Telluria mixta: one gene and its partner. The protein of the gene in region 2 interacts with the protein of the main gene of each other region in a pairwise test. Links are inferred from orthologs where the notes say so. Each region holds a gene or a part of one and is shown on either strand. Other genes may lie near its edges.

The links. Proteins that work in one complex are often made in the same cells at the same time.
Region 1: the proteins of ligA (region 2) and leuS interact in binary tests that used the Escherichia coli proteins (3 or more experiments, as listed by UniProt). The link is inferred for Telluria mixta from one-to-one orthologs.

The regions. Positions count from the first base shown.
Region 1 is NZ_CP119520.1:2,535,230-2,543,137, reverse strand. What follows is about bases 2,849-6,064. They hold leuS (leucine--tRNA ligase), read right to left. Parts: upstream 5,695-6,064; coding sequence 3,049-5,694; downstream 2,849-3,048. Other genes in these bases: P0M04_RS11300 (barstar family protein), read right to left, coding at 5,755-6,064; P0M04_RS11310 (LPS-assembly lipoprotein LptE), read right to left, coding at 2,849-3,045. Outside these bases: P0M04_RS11320 (glutamate-5-semialdehyde dehydrogenase), read right to left, coding at 204-1,469; holA (DNA polymerase III subunit delta), read right to left, coding at 1,492-2,508; more of P0M04_RS11310, read right to left, coding at 2,524-2,848; more of P0M04_RS11300, read right to left, coding at 6,065-6,081; dapB (4-hydroxy-tetrahydrodipicolinate reductase), read right to left, coding at 6,266-7,075; P0M04_RS11290 (outer membrane protein assembly factor BamE), read right to left, coding at 7,077-7,694; fur (ferric iron uptake transcriptional regulator), read left to right, coding at 7,776-7,908.
Region 2 is NZ_CP119520.1:4,850,178-4,857,861, reverse strand. What follows is about bases 2,593-5,584. They hold ligA (NAD-dependent DNA ligase LigA), read right to left. Parts: upstream 5,264-5,584; coding sequence 2,921-5,263; downstream 2,593-2,920. Other genes in these bases: P0M04_RS21640 (cell division protein ZipA C-terminal FtsZ-binding domain-containing protein), read right to left, coding at 5,271-5,584; galU (UTP--glucose-1-phosphate uridylyltransferase GalU), read right to left, coding at 2,593-2,903. Also shown: P0M04_RS21665 (DUF885 domain-containing protein), read left to right, coding at 1-1,009; P0M04_RS21660 (hypothetical protein), read right to left, coding at 1,001-1,456; def (peptide deformylase), read right to left, coding at 1,480-2,016; more of galU, read right to left, coding at 2,013-2,592; more of P0M04_RS21640, read right to left, coding at 5,585-6,449; chromosome segregation protein SMC, read right to left, coding at 6,446-7,684. UniProt on the Escherichia coli protein: DNA ligase that catalyzes the formation of phosphodiester linkages between 5'-phosphoryl and 3'-hydroxyl groups in double-stranded DNA using NAD as a coenzyme and as the energy source for the reaction.

The DNA of each region.
Region 1 (7,908 bases), 2.3 Mb from region 2 along the record:
GTAGCACGTTTTCGCAAAAATTCGGGGTCAGAGCACTTTTTAGTGCAATGGCTCTTGAGAATCAACGGGCGCCAAGAGATCGACAAAGTCCCTCTGCCCCGCCTCGCGGATGCAGGCTGCCGCAATTAGAGGCACGTAGGAACAATTGTCCTCAAATGTGCTCTGACCCCGAATTTTCCGAAAAATGTGCTCTGACCCCGAATTTATTTGCGCACTTCGCCGTGGCCAAAGACCACGTATTTCAGCGACGTCAGGCCTTCCAGCCCAACCGGCCCGCGCGCATGCAGCTTGTCGTTCGAGATGCCGATCTCCGCACCCAGGCCATATTCGAAGCCGTCGGCGAAGCGCGTCGACGCGTTGATCATCACCGAGGCCGAATCCACCTCGCGCAGGAAGCGCATCGCGTCCGTGTAATCCTCGGTAACGATGGCGTCGGTGTGCTTCGACGAATACGTGTTGATATGCTCGATGGCCGCGTCGATGCCGTCCACGATCTTCACGGCGAGGATCGGCGCCAGGTATTCCGTGCTCCAGTCCTCTTCCGTCGCGGGCGTCAAATGCGGATAGCCCTGCAGGATCGCCAGCGCTTCCGGATCCGCGCGCAGTTCCACTTCCTTCGTCGCGTACAGCTCGGCCAGTTGCGGCAGCACGGTCGGCGCGATGGCGCGGGCGACGAGCAGCGTCTCCATCGTGTTGCACGTGCCGTAGCGGTGCGTTTTCGCGTTCATCGCGATCGGCAGCGCCTTGGCGATGTCCGCTTTCGCGTCGATGTAGACGTGGCAGATGCCGTCCAGGTGCTTGATCATCGGGACGGTGGCTTCCTTCATCAGGCGCGCGATCAGGCCCTTGCCGCCGCGCGGGACAATCACGTCCACGAATTCCGGCATCGTGATCAGGGCGCCGACGGCGGCGCGGTCCGTCGTCTCGACGACCTGCACGCCGTGCTCCGGCAGGCCGGCGCCGCGCAGGCCTTCGGCCACCAGCGCGGCCAGCGCGCGGTTGCAGTGGATGGCTTCCGAGCCGCCGCGCAGGATGGCGGCATTGCCGCTCTTGATACACAGGCCGGCCGCGTCGACGGTCACGTTCGGGCGCGCTTCGTAGATGATGCCGATCACGCCCAGCGGTACGCGCATGCGGCCCACCTGGATGCCCGTCGGGCGGAATTTCAGGTCGGTGATTTCGCCGATCGGATCGGGCAGCGCGACGATCTGGCGCAGGCCGTCGACCATCGTGGCGATCGCCTTGTCGGACAGCGCGAGGCGGTCCAGCAGCGCCGGTTCCAGGCCGGCGGCGGCCGCCGCTTCCATGTCGCGCGCGTTGGCGGCGCGCAGCTGGTCGGCGTCGCGCTCGATGGCGGCGGCGATCAGGAGCAAGGCCTGGTTGCGGGTGGCGCTGTCTGCGCGCGCCATGCCGCGCGAGGCCGCGCGCGCCTGGCGGCCGATTGTTTGCATGTACTCGGTGATGTCCATCGTGCTTCTTCCAGTGAATTCGTTATGTCGATGCGACTTTCAACGCCAGCTGCAGCATCGCATCCCACGCATCGCCCGCGAACTGCTTCGCGCGCAGGCCCTTGACCATCTTGTCGACCTGCGCCGCCTGCTGCAGCGCCGTTTCCAGGGTCGGCAGCGAAATCCTGCGCAGCGCCGGTTCCATCATGCGCTCGCGCGGGCCCCAGATGCGATATTCCTTCAGCAGGGCCCCCAGCGGGCGTCCCTGCGCCATCCCTGCCTTTAATTTTAGCAGCGTGCGGATTTCTTCGGAGACGGCCCATAAAACCAGCGGCAACGCCTCGCCCTCGCCTTTCAGCCCTTCCAGCATGCGCACGAGGCGGGCCGGGTCGCCGGCCAGCATCGCTTCCGACAATTTGAAGACGTCGTAGCGCGCCACGTTCAGCACGGCGTCATGCACCTGCTCGTATGTGAGCTTGCCCGGCTCGTACAGCAGGCCGAGCTTCTGGATTTCCTGGTGCGCCGCCAGCAGGTTGCCCTCGACGCGGTCGGCGATGAAGTCCAGGCTCTGGCGGTCCGCGCTCTGGTTCTGGCTTGATAAGCGCATGCCGATCCAGCCCGGCAGCTGCGCCCGTTCCACGTTCGGAATCTCGACGTAGACCGCCGCCTGCTGCAGCGCCGCCACCCACGACGCCTTGGCCGTCTGCCAGTCCAGCTTCGGCAGGGTGACCAGGGTGAGGTTGTCGGGATTCAGGTCTTTCGCATAGTTCTGCAGGGCCGCGCTGCCGTCCTTGCCCGGCTTGCCGCCGGGGATGCGCAGCTCGATCAGCTTCTTGTCGCCGAACAGCGACATGGCCTGGTTGGCGGCCAGCAGCTCGCCCCATTTGAAGTTGCGCTCGACCGTGAGCACGTCGCGCTCGGAATACCCTTGCGCGCGCGCGGCACGGCGGATCTTGTCCGCCGCTTCCAGCGCGAGCAGGTGCTCGTCGCTCGTGATCACGTACAGGGGCGCGAGCCCCTTGGCGAGGTGCCCGTCGAGCGCCTCAGGCCGCAACTGCATGGTGTTCCTTTTTAGTTAAGTCGCTGGTTTGATCGACGCGAGGCGGCGGATGATCTGCTGCACGAGGTCCGCCTGCATGTCGCGGTACAGCAGCGCTTCTTCCGATTCCTTGGCCAGCACCTGGGTCTCGTCGAACGCCATGTTCCGGCGCAGCGAGATCTGCGTGGGCGGCACCAGTTCCGCGCCCTTCGCGTCGCGCACGGTGAACGACATCGTGTACGTCAGCAGGTATTCGCGCACGCGGCCCAGGCTGTTCAGCGACAGGATGGACTTGTTGCGCGACTCGCCCAGCAGCACGAACTGCGCCTCGGCATCCGTCGCCTTGTCGGCGATGACCACCTGGTCGGACGCGCGCAGGTTGCGCTTGAGTTCCGTGCCCAGCGCGGACGTGTCCGGGAAGCCGAGATAGATGCTGTGGAACGGCATCGTGTAGCTGCCGTTCGAACCGCGCAGCTGGAAGCCGCAGCCTGTGGTGACACTTGCCACCAGCAGGGCCGCGACCGCGCGCACCGCCAACTTCCGGGTCAGGGCGCGCATGGCTTACACCACGATGTTGATCAGTTTGCCGGGGACGACGATGACCTTCTTCGGCGTGCCTTCGACGAACTTCTGCGCCGCTTCCGACGCCAGCGCGGCGGCTTCGATGGCGGCCTTGTCGGCTTCCTTCGGCACCTTCACCGAACCGCGCAGCTTGCCGTTCACCTGGATCATCAGCTCGACCTCGGCCTGTTCCAGCGCGGCCGGATCCACTTCCGGCCAGGCCACGTTCAGGATGTCGCCGTACTTGCCGGCGTAGCCGAGTTCCTGCCACAGCGCGTGCGTGATGTGCGGCGCGACCGGGTTCAGCATGCGCAGGAAGATCGACAGGCCTTCCGTGATCACGGCGTCGCTTGCAGCGCCTTCCGCCAGCTTCGCCGACTCCAAGGTATTGAGCATCTTCATGCAGGCCGAGACGACCGTGTTGTACTGGATGCGCTTGAAGTCGTAGTCGGCCTGCTGCAGCACCTTGTGCACTTCGCGGCGCAGCGTCTTCTGCGATTCGTCGAGCGTCCCTGCCTGCTGGCCGGCCAGTGCGGCGGCCACGCGCTCGCGCTGGGCATAAGCGAATGCCCAGACGCGGCGCAGGAAACGGCTCGCGCCTTCCACGCCCGATTCCGACCATTCCAGGGTCTGCTCCGGCGGCGCGGCGAACATCGTGAACAGGCGGGCGGTATCCGCGCCGTACTGCTCGATCTGCGCCTGCGGGTCGATGCCGTTGTTCTTCGACTTCGACATCTTCTCGGTGCCGCCGATGACGACCGGCTGGCCGTCTTCCTTCAGCACCGCCGATTGCGGACGGCCGCGCTCATCGAACGTCAGGCTCACGTCGGCCGGGTTGTACCAGGTCTTCTTGCCGGATTCCTCTTCGCGATAATAGGTCTCGTTCAGCACCATGCCCTGCGTGAGCAGGTTGACGAACGGCTCGTCGAATTTCACGAGGCCGAAGTCGCGCATGACCTTCGTCCAGAAGCGCGCGTACAGCAGGTGCAGCACGGCGTGTTCGATGCCGCCGATGTACTGGTCCATCGGCATCCAGTAATCGTTGCGGGCCGGGTCGACCATCGCGTCGTTCGAACCCGGCGACGTATAGCGCATGTAGTACCAGGACGAGTCGATGAACGTGTCCATCGTGTCCGTCTCGCGGCGTGCCGGCGCGCCGCAGCACGGGCAGTCGACCTTCAGGAACGCTTCGTGTTTCTTCAGCGGGTTGCCGGAACCGTCCGGGACGCAGTCTTCCGGCAGCACGACCGGCAGGTCCTTCTCGGGGACCGGCACCGTGCCGCACTTCTCGCAGTGGATCATCGGGATCGGCGTGCCCCAGTAGCGCTGGCGCGAGATGCCCCAGTCGCGCAGGCGGAACGTGACCTTCTTGTCGCCCAGCTCCAGGTTCGCGAGGTCGCCCGCGACGGCGTTGACGGCCGCCGTGTAATCCAGGCCGTCGTACTTGCCCGAGTTGATGACGACGCCGCGTTCCTTGTCGCCGTACCACTCCTGCCAGCCGTCCAGCGAGAACGTCTCGCCTTCCACGGCCACCACCTGCTTGATCGGCAGGTCGTATTTTTTCGCGAAGCCGAAGTCGCGCTCGTCGTGGGCCGGCACGCCCATCACGGCGCCGTCGCCGTAGGTGATCAGCACGTAGTTGCCGACCCAGACCGGCACCTGCTCGCCGGAGATCGGATGCGTCACGAACAGGCCGGTCGGCATGCCCTTCTTTTCCATCGTCGCCATGTCGGCTTCGATGACGGAACCCTGCTTGCACTCGGCGATGAACGCCTGCAGTTCCGGATTGTCCTTGGCCGCGTGCTGGGCCAATGCGTGTTCCGGCGCGACGGCGCAGAAAGTCACGCCCATGATCGTATCGGCACGCGTCGTGAAGACGTACAGCTTGCCCTCGTTGATGAGCTCACCCTGCTCGTCCATGATCACGTGCGGGAATGCGAAGCGCACGCCGGTCGACTTGCCGATCCAGTTGGCCTGCATGATGCGCACGCGCTCCGGCCACCCCGGCAGCTTGTGTTCGACGTGGTCCAGCAGTTCGTCGGCGTAGTCCGTGATGCGCACGTAGTACATCGGGATCTCGCGCTTTTCGACGGTCGCGCCCGAGCGCCAGCCCTTGCCGTCGATGACCTGCTCGTTCGCGAGCACGGTCTGGTCGACCGGGTCCCAGTTCACGGTGCCGGTCTTCTGGTAGATGATGCCCTTCTCGAGCATCTTGAGGAACATCCACTGGTTCCACTTGTAGTAGTCCGGCTTGCAGGCGGTCATCTCACGCGACCAGTCGATCGCGAGACCCATCGACTCCATCTGGCCGCGCATGTGGGCGATGTTCGAATAGGTCCACTGGGCCGGCGGCACGTTGTTCGCCATCGCCGCGTTCTCGGCGGGCATGCCGAAGGCGTCCCAGCCCATCGGCATCAGCACGTTGTAGCCGTTCATCCGCAGGTAGCGGTACATCACGTCATTGATCGTATAGTTGCGCACGTGACCCATGTGCAGCTTGCCCGACGGATAGGGCAGCATCGAGCAGGCGTAATACTTGCCTTTCGGGAAACGCGGGTCGTTCTCGACGGCTTTATACGCGTCGATCGACTTCCAGTAGGCCTGCGCGGCCTGTTCGACTTCGGCTGGACTATATTTTTCTTGCATGATGTTCTGCAGACTGAAAGAGGTGAGCAGAACATTATATCGTGTCACATGACAAGCGACCTATCGCAGTTCGAGCTCCAGCGCCGCCTTCTCGCCATAGTCCTCGTAGCGCTCGTTGATGCCGATAATGCAAAAGGCCATCTCTTCCAGCACGTCCGGCGCCCGTTCGCGCAGGGCCTCCGAGTGCGTCACGACGATGTGCAGCACCTCGTCCTTCTTCAGGCGGACGCTGCTCATGCCGTCTTCGTCGCGCAGATAGCTCAGGCAATCGACCCAGGAATCCATCGTGTGCGGGTACGAATCGGGAAAGCCGAACGCACGCTGGCTCTCGACGTGAAAGCTTTCCGCATCGGTGATCGCGGCGCCGTTGAGCTCGACGGTGGCCATGGAAAGTCTCCTGTTAGGTAACGTAAAACAACGTCGCCCCTGCGGAGGCAGGGGCCCAAGTTCTGCAGGCGTTGTCGATCCGCGTACGAAATTGGGTTCCCGCCTTCGCGGGAACGACGGAGATATATGCCAGTATGCCAGCAGATCGCCGGCAAAGCCGTCCAGTTCGGCGGGCGTGTGCGGGTCAGGCCTTGAGGCCGAGGACGTCCTGCATGTCGTACAGACCCGTTGCCTTGTCGGCAATATACCGCGCGGCGCGCAGCGAGCCCTGGGCGTAGCTGACGCGGCTGCTGGATTTGTGGCTGATCTCGATGCGCTCGCCGATACCGGCGAACAGCACGGTGTGGTCGCCCACGATGTCGCCGCCGCGCACGGTGGCGAAGCCGATCGTCGACGGGTCGCGCTCGCCCGTCACGCCTTCGCGGCCGTAGACGGCACATTCCTTCAGGTCGCGGCCGAGGGCGTCGGCGATCACTTCGCCCATCTTGAGCGCGGTGCCGGACGGGGCATCGACCTTGTGGCGGTGGTGGGCTTCGACGATCTCGATGTCATAGCCCTCGGAGAAATTCTTGGCCGCCATTTCCAGCAGCTTCAACGTGACGTTCACGCCGATGCTCATGTTCGGGGCGAACACGATCGCGGTCTTTTCGGCGGCGGCGCGGATGGCGGCCTTGCCGGCGTCATCGAAACCGGTGGTGCCGATGATCATCTTGATGCCGTGCGCGGCGCAGTATTCCAGGTGGTGCAACGTGCCTTCCGGGCGCGTGAAATCGATCAGGAAGTCGGCGTCCGCCAGGCCCTTGGCCAGGTCGGACTGGATCACGACACCGGTCAACTGGCCGGAAAACGCGCCGGCGTCCGAATTGATGAACGGGTTGCCTTCGCGGTCGAGGGCGCCGGCCAGGACGGCGTCCGGTGCGGCGGCGATGGCTTCGATCAGCATGCGGCCCATGCGGCCGCTCGCGCCGGCAACGGCGATTTTCAGTTGGGTCATATTATTGTCCTCCGCCGCCTTTCGCAGCCTCGTCGCGCTTGCGCTTGAGCTCGTCCAGCGATTCCTGCTCGGTCTTGGTTTCGTATTTCGAGATGCCGATCAGGCGATTGATGTATTCGCGTTCCGTCGGCAGGTTGCCGCCGTCGAAGTGGTCGACCTTGTCGTCCTTGAAGTAGACGGTGACGCGGCTGGTGGTCAGCTCGCCGTTGCCGCGCGCAAGGTAGAACGGGTAATCCCAGCGGTCCTTGTGGAAGGCGTCCTGCAGCAGCGGGGTGCCGAGAATGAATTTCACCTGGTCGCGGGTCTGGCCGACCTTCAGCTGGTTCAGCATTTCCTGCGACACGAAATTGCCCTGCTGGATGTCCGGGCGGTACGGCGAGAAGATCCAGAGGAATTTCTGCAGCTGGGTGACGGTCGTCGTCTGCGCGCCCGAATTCGCGATTGCCGCCGACTTGCCGGCATCGGCGGCGACCGCGGCGGGGGCGGTGCTCACCGGCTCGGCCGGCTTGGTCTGGTTACGCCAGGCCGCGCAGCCGGACAGCGCCAGCGTCATGCAGGCGAGGCCGGCCACGAGCGCTGCCCGTGCGTGGGAACGATGGAAAACGGCTTTAGTGCGCATATCTGACCTTAAAATCGATGAGGCGGGAGCTTGTAAAACGCTATATCATAAAGCACTCCGCCCATATCCGAGTAACAAAACATGAGCAACAATCCAACCGACCTGAAAGCCAGCGGCCTGAAAGCGACCTTGCCTCGGCTGAAAATCCTGGAAATTTTCCAGAACAGCGCGGTGCGGCACCTGACGGCGGAAGACGTCTACAAGACCCTGCTGA
Region 2 (7,684 bases):
GCCGAAGGCGCGCACCACGCTCGCGGCGGAGCGCCTGCCGGACGGGAAGGCGTACTACCAGTCGAAGATCGTCGAGTACACGACGACGGACATGACCGCGCAGCAGATCCACCAGATCGGCCTGAGCGAGATGGCGAAGATCCGCGCCGAGATGCAGCAGACCAGGGAAAAAGCCGGCTTCAAGGGCGACCTGCCCGCCTTCCTCGCCTTCCTGCGCAGCGACCCGCAGTTCTATGCGAAGACGCCGGAAGAACTCTTGATGCGCGCCGCGTGGATTTCCAAGAAATTCGACGGCAAGGCCGACCAGTATTTCGGGTACCTGCCGCGCCGCCGCTTCGCCATCGTGCCCGTGCCGCCGGACCAGGCGCCGTACTACACGTCGGCGCGCGGCGGTCCGGGCATCTACCTCGTCAACACGTACAACCTGCCGGCGCGCGCGCTGTACAGCCTCCCCGCGCTGACCCTGCACGAATCGGCGCCGGGCCACGCGTTCCAGATGCCGGTGGCGCTGGAACAGCAGGGCGTGCCGCCGTTCCGCCGCGCCTACATCTCGGCATACGGCGAAGGCTGGGCGCTGTATTGCGAACGACTGGGCAGCGAAATGGGGATGTACGAGACGCCGTACGAAACGTTCGGCATGCTGAGCTACCAGGCGTGGCGCGCGTCCCGCCTCGTCGTCGACACGGGCATCCACGCGCTGGGCTGGACGCGCGAGCAGGCGCAGGCCTACATGCACGACAACACGGCGCTGTCCGACCACGAGATCCAGACGGAGGTCGACCGCTACATCTCCTGGCCGGGCCAGGCGCTGTCGTACTACCTGGGCGAGATGGCGATCATCGAGTCGCGCCGGAAGGCCGAGGCGGCGCTGGGCGACAAATTCGACATCCGCGCGTTCCACGACACGGTGCTGCAGCTGGGGTCCGTGCCGCTGCCCGTGCTGAAGGCGCGGATCGATACGTTCATCGCCGACGGCGGGAAATCGCCGTATCCACCGACGTCAAAATAATTTGACCTTCAACTGCACGGAAATCCCGCCGTACAGGCGATCCTTGTACGACGGGATCACGCCGACGTTCACGCCCACGCGCTGGTACTCGTACGTGAACGTGGGCACGACGGCCGGGAACCAGCCGCGGTCGCGCATCTTCGGATACCCGTCGAACGCCGCGATCGCCGCGCCGAGGCGCACGGGGCCCAGCGCATACGGCTGCCACAGCACGCCGACGTAATTCGAATACATCCTGTCGCTGTTGACGAAGCGCCCTGCCGCCGCCGCCATCGTGCCCGAGAAGCGGTATTCGACGCCGAGGCCGCGGTTGCCGCCGTTGAGGTTCTTGTCGCGGTCGAAGTGGTAAGTCGCGAAGCCGCTGTCGATCCACAGCTCGCGCTTCGGGTCCGCGTCGATCTTCGTGAACAGGTCATCGGCATGCGCGCCGGCGCTCAGCAGCGCCAACAAAGCGCCTACATAATGCGTTTTCAATCGTCGGCCTTCGGATCGAGGTCGGGGAACATCACTTCCGTGAAACCGAAGCGGGTAAAGTCGCGGATCCGCATCGGGTACAGGATGCCGAGCAGGTGATCCACTTCGTGCTGCACGACGCGCGCATGGAAGCCGTCCACGTCGCGGCTGATCGGGTTGCCGTACTGGTCCACGCCCTCGTAATGCAGGCGCGTGTAGCGCGGCACGCTGCCGCGCAGGCCCGGGACGGACAGGCAGCCTTCGAAGCCCTCTTCCATCTCGTCGGACAAAGGCTTGAGCACCGGGTTGATGAGCACCGTCTCCAGCACGGCGGGCGCGTCCGGGTAGCGCTGGTTCTTGCCGAAGCCGAAGATCACCAGCTGCAGGTTGACGCCGATCTGCGGCGCGGCCAGGCCGGCGCCGTCGACGGCGTGCATCGTCTCGAACATGTCGGCAACGAGTGCGTGCAGTTCGGGCGTGTCGAACGCGCGCACGGGCTCCGCCACGCGCAGCAGGCGCGGGTCGCCCATCCTGAGAATCTCGCGGATCGTCATTTCGGCAGGTCCGCGCACAGGTGCGTGAGGAATTCGCGGTAGCCTTCGGCCGTCTCCGGGTGCTTCATGCCGATGGCGGCCGTGGCCTTCAGGTAGCCCAGCTTGGAGCCGCAGTCGTAGCGCGTGCCGGCATAGCGGTACGCCAGGACGCGTTCGCGCGACATCAGCGAGGCGATGCCGTCGGTCAGCTGGATCTCGCCGCCCGCACCGGTGCCCAGGTTTTCCAGGTGTTCGAAGATGGCGCCGGACAGCACGTAGCGGCCCACGACGGCCAGCGTCGACGGGGCGTCTTCGGGTTTCGGTTTCTCGATGATGCCGGAGACCAGTTCCAGGTCCGGACGATAGGCGCGCGCGCTGACGATGCCGTACTGCCGGGTGTTCGCGCGCGGCACGTCCTGCACGGCGAGCACGCTGCACTTCTCGTACGCGTACAGGTCCGTCATCTGCGCCAGCACCGGCTTGTGGCCGTCGGCCGTGTCCATGAAGTCGTCCGCGAGCAGCACGGCGAACGGCTCGTTGCCGATCACGGGACGGGCGCACAGCACGGCGTGGCCCAGGCCCAGCGCGGCCGGCTGGCGGATGTAGATGCAGTTGACGTTCTTCGGAATGACCTGGCGCACGAGCTTCAGGAGTTCCTCCTTGCCGGCCGCTTCCAGCTCCGATTCCAGCTCGTAGGCCTTGTCGAAATGGTCTTCGATGGCGCGCTTGTTGCGGCCGGTGATGAACACGAGTTCCGTGATGCCGGCGGCCACCGCTTCCTCGACCGCGTACTGGATCAGCGGCTTGTCGACGATGGGCAGCATTTCCTTCGGCTGCGCCTTGGTGGCCGGCAGGAAGCGGCTGCCGAGGCCGGCGACAGGAAATACGGCTTTCTTGATTGCGGTCATTGTGAAGCTCCGTCTGATTATTGAGTTGAGTTCTGTGCGCCCAGCAGGGCCAGCAGGCCCGCTTCGTCCAGCACGGTCACGCCGAGCTGCTCGGCCTTTTCCAGCTTGCTGCCTGCTTCCGCGCCGGCGACGACGTACGACGTCTTCTTCGACACCGAACCGGACACCTTGCCGCCCGCCTGTTCGATCAGGGCGCCCGCGGCATCGCGCGACATCGTCGGCAGGGTCCCCGTCAGCACGAACGTCTTGCCGGCCAGCGGACCCGCGGCATCGACGGCATCCTGCGGCAGCAGCGCCAGCAGCTCGCTGCGCAGCGCCGCAAGAAGCGCCAGCATCTCGCGGTTGCCCGGCACCGCCATCCATTGTTCCAGCGCCGTGACGACGCCTTCCGGCAGGCCGAACACGCTGAAGATCTTCAGGTGTGCGAGATCGTCCAGCGTGCGGCCGTCGGCCAGCAGCTGGCGCGCGCGCGGCTCCGTCAGTTTCGGGATCCCGAGCGCGGCCAGCAGGCCCACGTCGTCCAGCTTTTCGCGCAGTTGCGCGCGCGGCGCATGCTCGCCCTGCGGCGCAACGCCGGCCGCCAGCAAATCGTTCAGCGCCTGCTGGTTTTTCTCTTCCGCGAAGAAGTCGGCAATGGCTTCCGCGACGGTGCCGCCAATGTCGGGCAGCACGCGCAACAGCGCGGCCGGCGCACGCCGGACCAGCGCGAGGCTGCCGAGCCAGTCGGCCAGGGTCTTCGCCGTCGACTCGCCCACGTGGCGGATGCCCAGCGCGAACAGCAGACGCTCCAGCGGCGGGTGCTTGCTGGCGGCGATGGCGGCCAGCAGGTTGTCCGCCCATTTCGTCGCGACCTTGCCCTGCTTGACCGTCTCCGGCGTGGTGCCGTCGCGTTCATCGGCCAGACGCTTCATCTTCAACAGGTCGTCCAGCGTGAGGCGATACAGGTCCGCCACGCCGTGGATCAGGTTCGCTTCCACGAGGCTGTCGATGTAGCGGTCGCCCAGGCCTTCGATGTCCATCATGCGGCGGCCCGCGAAATGGCGGATCGCTTCCTTGCGCTGCGCCGCGCACGTCAGGCCGCCGGAGCAGCGCGCGACGGCCTCGCCCTCTTCGCGCACGACGTGCGAACCGCACACGGGACACGTCTTCGGCAGTTCGTACACGGGTGGAACCGGCGTCGGGCGGCGTTCGAGAATGACCGAGAGCACTTCCGGAATCACGTCGCCCGCGCGGCGCACGACGACCGTGTCGCCCACGCGCACGTCCTTGCGGCGTACCTCGTCCTCGTTGTGCAGCGTGGCATTCGTGACGGTGACGCCGCCGACCGACACGGGCACGAGGCGCGCCACCGGCGTGATCGCACCGGTGCGTCCCACCTGCACGTCGATGGCGGACACGGTCGTCAGCGCTTCCTCGGCCGGGAATTTGTGCGCGAGCGCGAAACGGGGCGCGCGCGACACGAAGCCCAGCTCGCGCTGGTCCGACAAGCGGTCGACCTTGTAGACGACGCCGTCGATCTCGTACGGCAGCGATTTGCGGCGCGCGCCGATGTCGCGGAAGTAGCCCAGCATGCCTTCGCAGCCCGTCACGACAGCGCGTTCCTTCGACACGGGCAGGCCGAGCTGGTCGAGCCAGTCCAGCGCCTTCGAGTGCGATTCCGGCAGCGGCGCGCCTTCCAGCAGGCCGATGCCGTAAGCGAAGAAGCGCAGGCGGCGCTGGGCCGTGATGCGCGCGTCGAGCTGGCGCAGGCTGCCCGCGGCCGCGTTGCGCGGGTTCGCGAATTCCTTCTGGCCCGCGTCGCGCTGGCGCTGGTTCAGGCGTTCGAAGTCTTCCTTGAACATCAGGACTTCGCCGCGCACTTCCAGCACCGCCGGAATGTCGTCACCACGCAGACGGAGCGGAATGACCTTCACGGTGCGGATGTTGGCCGTGACATCCTCGCCCGTGTAGCCGTCGCCGCGCGTGGCGGCCTGCACGAACACGCCGTTCTCGTAGCGCAGGCTCATCGCGAGGCCGTCGAATTTCAGCTCGGCCGCGTACTGCACCTGCGCGTGGCCGAGGCCGTCGCGCACGCGGCGGTCGAAGTTGTCGATGTCTTCATCGGAAAAGCCGTTGTTCAGCGACAGCATGGGCACGGCATGCGTGACCTGCTTGAATTCCGGGATCGGCGCGGCGCCCACGCGCGACGTCGGCGAATCCACCGACACGGCTTCCGGATGCTTGGCTTCCAGGTCCTGCAGTTCGCGGAACAGCTTGTCGTATTCGGCGTCGGGAATCGTCGGCGCGTCGAGCACGTGGTAGTTGTAGATGTGGTGGTTCAGTTCCTTGACGAGCCACGCCATCCGTTCCAGGTCGGCCATGCTCACCTCAGCTGAACAGGCGCAGCGCGCGCGTGGAACCGGCGGCGATGTCGGCCGCGTCCATCTCCTGGTAGAACTCGCGCACCTGGCCCGCGATCTCTTCCAGCGCCGCATCCGTCAGGGGCTGGTCGAAGTCGTCGACGATGGCGGCATCCAGGCGCTGCTCGAGGTCCTTCGCGCACGCGACCATCTTGCCGAAGCCGTCGCGGGCCGGGGCCACGCACGGCACGTCCAGCAGCAGCGTCAGGCGCGACGTCGTGTCGGCGCCCAGGGTGACGTTGGTCGACAGCGTGAACAAGGTGCCGCCGCCCTCCTCTTTGTCCAGCATGACGAACTTGCCGTCCGGGCGCACGTCGAACCCGGCGTTTTCCAGCGCGCCGATCAGGGTCGCCATCGCCCACGGCGCGCCTTTCGACGCGAGGTTCACGCCCAGTTGCGCATCGTGGCCGGCGACGAAGCGGTGCAAGGTCTTCGCTTCGCTCATCACTTCGATCATGTCCGGCACTTCCGGCTCGGCACCAATCTCGTCGGCCACGGCGCGCAGGCGCGTCACCATCTCGGAGTATTCCAGTTCGTTCAGCGCCGTCGTGCGCGTCGCCAGCTGGACGCCGGCCTGCAGCTTGGTGTACACGCCGCCATGCACGATCGGCTCCCAGTCGCCGTTCACGGCCAGGCCGACGAAGTGCACGGGCTTGTTGCCGACGCGGCGCAGTTTGAGGAGTGCAGGCAGGATGCGGTCGCCGCGCAGCGGGCCTTCGGAATTCAGCGGGATCAGGCAGTCGATCAGCGGGTCGACGAGGTTCTCGGCCAGTTGCGCGGGCGGCGTGTCCGGCTTCACGGCCGGCAGCTCGGCGACGGGGTCGAGGGCGGCGGCGGCAGCCGGCACCGGCGCGGCGGCGGGTGCGGCACCCGGCGCGGCGTGCTGGAACGGCTCGGCGACGATGCTCGGCTCGATCAGGACGTCGTGGTCGGGCGCGGGGGCGCCGTCCAGGATGGGCTCGTGGCGCTGGACGTGCGGTTCCGCGCGCTCGGGCGAGCCGCCCTTCATCAGCACGTCGTCGTGGTCGTGCGAGAACGCGCGCTCGACGCTCTTGCGGGCCTTGTACTCCTGCCACTTGTTGTAACTAATGACGCCGACGACGAAAACGCCGCCGGCCGCGATCAGGCTCATTTGAAAGTCTGTCATGCTGCTTGTGCCTCAGTAGCGAAATTCGCGGCGGACTCCATGTCCACCGCCACGATGCGCGACACGCCCTGCTCCTGCATCGTCACACCGATCAGTTGGTTGGCCATCTCCATCGCGATCTTGTTGTGCGAGATGAAGAGGAATTGGGTATGGTCCGACATGCGCTTCACCATGCGGCAGAAGCGCTCGGTATTGGCGTCGTCCAGCGGCGCGTCGACCTCGTCGAGGAGGCAGAATGGCGCCGGGTTCAGGCGGAACATCGAGAACACGAGCGCCGTCGCCGTCAGCGCCTTCTCGCCGCCGGACAGCAAATGGATCGTCGCGTTCTTCTTGCCGGGCGGCTGGGCCATCACCTGCACGCCCGAGTCGAGGATCTCGTCCCCGGTCATCACGAGCTTGGCCTGCCCGCCGCCGAACAGGATCGGGAACAGTTCCGAGAAATGCAGGTTGACGCGGTCGAAGGTGTCCTGCAGCAGGTCGCGCGATTCGCGGTCGATGCGCGAGATCGCGCCTTCCAGCGTGCTGATCGCCTCCAGCAGGTCGTTGTTCTGCGCATCGAGGAAGCGTTTCCTCTCCGTCGCCTGCGCCAGCTCTTCCACCGCCGCGAGGTTGACGGCACCGAGGGACGCGATGGCGTTCGTCAGGCGCGTGACCTCGCCCTGCAGGTACGCCGGCTTCAGCTCCGGATCGAGCTTTTCCGACAGCGCCGCCTCGTCGGCACCCGTGGCCGACAGGGCTTCCGCGAACTGTTCCTGGTTCAGGCGCGCGGCCTGTTCCTTCAGTTGCATCTCGGTGATGCGCTCGCGCTGCGGCTGCAGGCCGCGCTCCGCCGCCATGCGCGCTTCTTCCGCCGCGCGCAGCTGCTGCGTGAGCTGGTCCAGTTCGTGGCGCGCATCGGCCAGCGCCTTTTCCTGTTCCGTGCGGCGCGCCAGCAGGTCCTGCAAGCCTTCCGCCGCCGCGCCGGATTCCAGCGCTTCCAGTTCCAGCTTGCCGGCGCCGATGCTTTCCAGGACTTGCGCGGCCTGCTGGTTGGCCGTCGCGATCGTGCGGCGCAATTCCTCGATGCGCGTGCGCTGCGTCTTTTCCGCGAACACGGCTTCCTGCGCGGCGCGTTCCAGGTCGCGCAGGCGGTTGCGCGCTTCGGCCAGCACGCGTTCCTGTTCCTGGAACTCGACCTGGCCATCCTCGTGCGCGCCCTGCAGCTCGGCCAGTTCCATGTCCAGCTCTTCGAACTG